Regions from separate parts of the Sporosarcina pasteurii genome, predicted to be linked through region 1. Evidence: riboswitches for the same ligand, from Rfam matches in the RefSeq annotation. Region 1 holds a riboswitch; each other region holds the start of a gene.

Region 1 (2,274 bases):
TCCTGTATATTTACCTGTTTGTGCGCTAACTGCACCATCCGCAGTTAAAATCGCCTCTCCACGTGTTGTTGCCTTTTCAACTAATTGTGGCACAGAAAGTTGAAAGTTAATATTTTCACCAGATAGAAGTTCATTAAGTGAATCACTAGTTTTCGCTGAAATCATTATTGAGTACCGTCCTTTTCATATAGTCCCAAGTCATTGGGCAATTTATCTTTTATCTCACTAATTAGTATAACACAATTAAAATAATATACTATACTATTTAAAAGTCAACTATTATTCTACTCTTTTCAGAAATTTTGTTTTGTTAATGAATAACGTATCCTCTTAATAAATTAATATAGGAATTTGGACAAGGTTAATTTCCGTTCTGGGCGAACGTTTTTCTGGCTAAATTATTTCTCTAGAGCAGGCGTGAGCCCACAGGAAGAGCCCTCACGAAGAACGACTTACGAGGACGCACGAACAACAGATGCAACACGGTACTATTTATTGAAAAAATTTTAATTCTAATTTATTGAGAGAAACTTAATCATTAAATTAGATGAGGATAACACAATCAAATAGCCAACAATATTTGACTTCATACATCAATTTTCGTACAATATATCATTGAACGGATACTCTTATCCCGAGCTGGTGGAGGGGCAGTCCCTGTGAAACCCGGCAACCTGCAAATACTTAAAAAAGATTTTGCAAAGGTGCTAAACCTGATGCAAGGTGAAAATCCTTGGATGATAAGAGTGAAGGGTACTTATGAAATCATGCCTTTCCTCATGTATAGACGTGAGTGAAAGGCTTTTTTAAACTTTTGTCAGTGAAAATCTAGCCATTGTACATTCACATGGCCGGAAGAGTGTAATAAAATTTATTTTTAAATGAGCGAATCTGTTACTGACTAAGTGAAGCTTTCGGCAAAAGTATTGGCCGATGCAATTGATATACAATTACCCTTTATCCTCGTGTATAAAGCTCTTGGATGGACTATGCAAAACCATTCCCCTAATTATACTTTGGGGCTTAACATGGGAAAATGAGTACCGTATCAATCTCGTAGGATATAGGAGGAAATACAATGACAAATCGCCGACTGTTTACTTCAGAATCTGTAACAGAAGGTCATCCAGATAAAATGTGCGACCAAATATCGGATGCCATTTTAGATGCCATTTTAGAAAAAGATCCAAATGCACGTGTTGCATGCGAAACGACAATTACGACAGGACTCGTACTTGTAGCGGGTGAAATTACAACAACAACATATGTAGACATTCCAAAAGTTGTTCGTGAAACTGTAAAAGAAATCGGTTATACGAAAGCAAAATATGGTTTTGACTGGGAAACGTCTGCTGTGTTAACGGCAATTGATGAGCAATCAGCAGATATAGCTGCAGGGGTAGACAATGCACTTGAAGCACGTGATGGGTCAATGTCTGATGAAGATATTGAAGCGATTGGAGCAGGAGACCAAGGGTTAATGTTCGGTTACGCATGTAATGAAACACCGGAACTGATGCCACTTCCAATTAGTATGTCACATAAGCTTTCACATCAATTAGCGTCAGTTCGTAAAAATGGACAACTTGCATACTTACGTCCAGATGGTAAAACACAAGTAACAGTGGAATATGATGAAAATGACAAGCCGATTCGTATTGATACAATCGTTCTTTCTACACAGCATGATCCTGATGTTACGCTGGAACAAATCCAAGAAGATATTAAGCAATATGTGATTGAACCAGTTGTTCCTGCAGAATTAATTGACGAAGAGACGAAATTCTTCATTAATCCTACAGGACGTTTCGTAATTGGCGGTCCACAAGGGGATGCTGGACTTACTGGCCGTAAAATTATCGTCGACACATACGGCGGATATGCACGTCACGGTGGCGGAGCATTCTCTGGAAAGGACGCAACGAAAGTTGACCGTTCAGCTTCTTATGCAGCACGATATGTTGCGAAAAACATTGTAGCAGCCGGTCTTGCAGAAAGTTGTGAAGTGCAACTTGCTTATGCAATCGGCGTTGCACAACCTGTTTCAATTGCGATTAACACATTCGGAACAGGTAAAGTGGAGGAAAGTAAACTTGTTGAAGTCGTCCGTGAACTATTCGACCTTCGACCAGCAGGCATTATTAAAATGTTAGACCTCCGTCGCCCAATTTACAAAGCGACAGCAGCTTACGGACACTTTGGACGTACAGATGTTGAATTGCCTTGGGAACAAACGGATAAAGCAGAAGAATTAAAGAAGTTAATTAACGAATA
Region 2 (2,274 bases), 1.0 Mb from region 1:
TTAAAGTAGCCGACAACAGACCCCAATACTACCGCGGCTACCGTTCCTGCTAGAAAACCAATCAATACGCGGAAGAAAGTAATTCCTACATGCCCCCAAAGCGTACCTTCTTTCGCTAATTCAATAATCTTTTGTAAAATCGTTGTCGGAGCGGGAAAGACATAGGCGTCGAGTAAGTTGAAACGTACAGCTGCTTCCCATACGACTAAAAGAACAACCGGAATAATGAAGCCAAGTGCGAAACCCCTCACCTTTTTTAATTCAGCACCGACTTTAACCGACTTCTCTTTCGCTTCAAGCAATTCATTTTCATCTATTTTGACCGTCATGTCTTTTCCCCCTATTTCATTCGATTGCCTTTTTTGAATACCGATCAATAATTAATTCATTAACAATTTTTTCAACATCAACATTTTCTTTAATGACATTTTCAGCCTGCAACACATCACCAGCTGCATTCAGTGCTTCAATTTGCTTCGCGCCTGGGATCGGGTCCGAAAAGTCGTTTCGTTCTAGACTCTTTTGTGCAACTTCAAGTGCCATATCCGCCTCTTTTGCTAGGATTTCAGCGGCTTCCTCTGGATTTTCTACAACCCATTTTCTTGCCTTTTCATATACTTCAATTACTCTTTCAACAACTTCTGGATGTTGTTCCGCAAATTCGGATCGTACATTCAACGTTCCGTATGTGTTTTTATCATGATCGCGTAAAAATAATGCCGCACCAGAATCAATTTCAACTTTTGCCATATGCGGGTCCAACCCGGCCCATGCATCGACTTGATTTGTTAAAAGTGCATTCGCTCCATCTGAGTGCTGTAAATTCACGATTTCCAAATCCTTTGATGACAATCCTGCCTCCTCCAATGAACGAAGTAGGAAAATATATGGGTCGGTACCTAATGTTGCAGCTACTTTCTTTCCTTTTAAATCTTCTACTGATGCGATGTTTGAATCGCCCGTTGTCACAAGCGCTGTCCATTCAGGTTTTGAAAAAATATAAACAGACTCAATTGGAGAACCGTTTGACTTCGCAATTAATGCTGCTGCGCCTGCCGTTGAACCAAAGTCGACACTTTTAGAGTTTAAAAACTCAAGCGCCTTATTGCTTCCTTGACTCAGCACCCATTCCACTTCAATGCCTTCTTCATTAAATACTTCTTCTGCCCAGCCAAACTCTTTAAGCGCAAGGCTTGTCGGCGAGTAATATGCATAATCCAAAACAACTTTTTTCGGTTTATTCTTTTCCTCTCCCCCCGCGGATGAACAAGCCGCGAAGATGAACGTTACGCTAACAATGACTGTTAATAATTTAATCCATTTTTTCATTATCATTTCCTCCTACTAATTTATATTAACCAAATATGTATACTCGGTTTTATTGTGATCTAAATCTATGGTTTATCCCTTAATAAAATAAAGAAAAGCCCTCTTCATAAGAAGAGGGCCGAAAAATTCCTCCTCTTATTTTCCAGGTTTGGTAAACCTGTAGGATGTAGCACCTTTTCAGATAGATATCTGCTGGTTGCCGGGCTTCATAGGGCCTATTCCCTCCGCCGCTCTTAATAAGAGATCTATGTAGTTGTAAAAAAATCATTTATAAATTTAATTGATTGAAAATTATTATAGTCTGAAAAAATGTAATTGTCAACACTACATTTCGATTTTAGGTGATTAGTCATAGAAAAAATACTTTTATTTACAGATTTTAACTAATATCAGACAAACTTAAGATTGAACAAGGAAGATTAACACCAAGGAATAGCCAATCAAAAAAACCGCCAAACAACGTCACATATAATGTTCAGCGGCGATACGATTAAGAATTTCTATTCTTATTTTGACCAAATGCAGACTGTACTTGCCCTTCTTCAGTTTTCGCCTCATTCTTTCGAAACACTTCTGTAGCATTCGATTCGGCTGGATCAGAAAGCGGCAATTCGCCAGTGTCTACTGTATATTTGTCCACGTTTGGTTCGTAATCAGCTTTGTTCGGATAATTTTTATGCCTCATTGACATTTCTCATCACTCCTTTTACAAAGATAATGGAAACTTTTCTCTACGAGTACTAGAGATTTCTTACATTACAAAAACAATCGCTCCTATGTGCTATAGTTTAGCCGTTTTTATGTAAAGCTAATCTAAGTAAAAATGACCATCTGCTGTCTTTACTTTGCAAGACTTTATGAAAAGTTATAATTCCCACCAGCAGAAAAAACGCCTAAGCTTAGCTTAGACGTTTTTAAAATCAACCTATATCTACCAGTAAAGGT
Region 3 (2,274 bases), 400 kb from region 1:
TTGATTCTGGGCAATAATAACCCCTTCGTGATCCAATACAGCGATTTGATCTACTAGTGAATCGAGAACCGCTAGACTAAAAGGTTGCATCATCTCATCTCCTTTCTCTATAAACTTATGGCTAGGTTTTAGAACAGTTCGATATTCAATGGGAACCTAGCACTTTTATCAATAAAAAAGAGCCCTGTCCTCGTAAGGAGCATGGGCTTGGTCGCTTGTCATTATAGTAGCATATTCTGTTGATTACTTATATCGATAAGAACTCTGTATTGCAGCATAAATCATGGATAGGTAACTACCCTCTCTTAAGCCTTTACGCGATACTCCAAATTATGCTTTTTCAGTGTTTCATCTTCACCGAATAGGAAATGTTTCTCCATATCTGGGGAGTATCTTGAGTTGATTGTTTCCACGCCGACCGCTTCCGCTACAGCGCGCAACATTGCCGGGGAGGCACCACAGCATAACCCAATATAATTTACACCAATTTCTTTTGCCGCTTTTGCCCACTCAGCTAATTCATAACGGTTATGATAAAGCGGGTCTAGCGCAGTTGGGAATGTTGTTTCTAATGGGAGTTCACAACTGCAACCTGCATCTGGTAAATTGAAAAATGTAGGATTTTCTTCTGTCGTACGGTAAGGGATTGGCAATGCCCCAACATAGCCTTCCACGTTTTGTCGGATTTTTTCAAGGTATGGTTGCATCGTATCCGGACCACGGAAACAGTTCATCCCTACAACTAGCGCACCTTTTTCAGAAAGGATTCTACAAGATTCCTCCACCGTATAGCCATCTCTTAAAATATTTTCTCCCATCAATCCTAACGTGATGACTGCAGGTAAATCATGCTTTAAAATCTCCTCTAAAGCAATCACAGCTTCTTCATGGTAATAAAACGTCTCACCATTAATGAAGTCAACTTCCTCTTCCTTACACCATTTTACCATTTCAGCGAACATGCTTCTCACTTGGTCTTTTGATGCCGGATCTTCTGGGTCAAAAATATTCGTATTTGAAATATTCCCCGCTACCAACGCTTCCTCTGTCGGATGTTCTTTGGCAACTTCTTTCGCCAAACGAATCGCATTTCTATTCAATGGTTCCAATAATTCCTCTTTCCCAATAATACGCATTTTTTCTCTGTGGGCATTATACGTAAATGCCAACACAACATCTGAGCCAGCATTCATAAAATCCCTATAAGTCTGTTTCAGCGCATCGGGATTATCTAGCGCAACCTCGGGCACAAATGAACCTGCTTGTAAATAACCTCTTCGCTCTAATTCAAATAAATACCCTTCTCCTACAATTACCGGACCGTCTTTTAACCTTTGCTCCAAACTGCGTTTCATTTCATTTCCTCCTCTTTAATAAGTCGTGCTTTTTATATTTACCAAAAATAAAACCCCTTCTTTTGATAAGAAGAGGTTGATGGTATCAATGTTTCACTCTTCTTATCTCCAAGCTGTACGCTACTGGAATTAGCACAGTACTTTAAAAGTCTGTTGCTGAGGCTTCAAAGGGCCAGTCCCTCCACCTCTCTGGATAAGAAAGTTGCTTATTAAGTTGGTAATGAATACTTTACATATCTTTTAACTGAATGTCAATGTTATTCTGAATATACAAAAATTAACTCACCTCTAAAACAATACAAAATTGCATTGGAACCAAGCACTCAAAATCAACGTCATATGTTTTCGCCGAAAATCCCAGCTTTTGTTCATTGATTGGGTTGTTCATTATCTAGAGAGAAGTTCGTTTTAGAAAAGGATGAAACTTTTTTTGAAAAGGTATAAATTTCACGGATTCTTGATATACATCAAGTCTAAATTTGGGTAATCTATATATACTACTTCAGTTAAAATCAATTTATTAAATTTGCTGACGGCTGAAGCAAAGAAAAGGTGATTGTAGTTGGAAGATTTTTTAGCATCAAAAAGAAATACAAGTGGTTTCTCACATAGTAAAATCATTTTGACCGGAGAACATGCAGTTGTTTATGGAAATCCGGCTATTGCGCTGCCATTTCCACTCAAAGTGGAGGCTATCATTGAAGAAATAACAAGTGACATCATCGTAGAATCTACGTTTTATACCGGACCGTTGGAACAGATTCCTACAAAATTAAAAGGAATCAGCGCCTGTATCCAACAAGTTTTGAGCGATTTAAATCGTCCTTGTGACAAACTAAAGATAACGATTCATTCCCAAATTCCTATTGGGAAAGGTCTTGGATCTAGTGCGGCGATTGCTGTCGCGATTGTCAGAGGA

What was found. A riboswitch is a leader RNA that binds a small molecule or an ion and turns the genes downstream of it on or off. The one in region 1 is predicted to bind S-adenosylmethionine.
Region 2: it holds a riboswitch for S-adenosylmethionine, as region 1 does, so the genes downstream of both, AB1H92_RS01205 (aliphatic sulfonate ABC transporter substrate-binding protein) here and metK (methionine adenosyltransferase) in region 1, are expected to answer to the same signal.
Region 3: it holds a riboswitch for S-adenosylmethionine, as region 1 does, so the genes downstream of both, AB1H92_RS14010 (homocysteine S-methyltransferase family protein) here and metK (methionine adenosyltransferase) in region 1, are expected to answer to the same signal.

What each region holds. Positions count from the first base shown of each region.
Region 1 is NZ_CP160452.1:2,511,356-2,513,629, reverse strand. It holds gene pckA (phosphoenolpyruvate carboxykinase (ATP)) at 1-165, opposite strand, end outside; SAM riboswitch class I at 627-747, shown strand; gene metK (methionine adenosyltransferase) at 1,079-2,274, shown strand, end outside.
Region 2 is NZ_CP160452.1:249,245-251,518, reverse strand. It holds gene AB1H92_RS01210 (ABC transporter permease) at 1-329, opposite strand, end outside; gene AB1H92_RS01205 (aliphatic sulfonate ABC transporter substrate-binding protein) at 346-1,329, opposite strand; SAM riboswitch class I at 1,462-1,572, opposite strand; gene AB1H92_RS01200 (hypothetical protein) at 1,820-2,020, opposite strand.
Region 3 is NZ_CP160452.1:2,906,593-2,908,866, forward strand. It holds gene AB1H92_RS14005 (hypothetical protein) at 1-90, opposite strand, end outside; gene AB1H92_RS14010 (homocysteine S-methyltransferase family protein) at 306-1,355, opposite strand; SAM riboswitch class I at 1,455-1,555, opposite strand; gene mvk (mevalonate kinase) at 1,918-2,274, shown strand, end outside.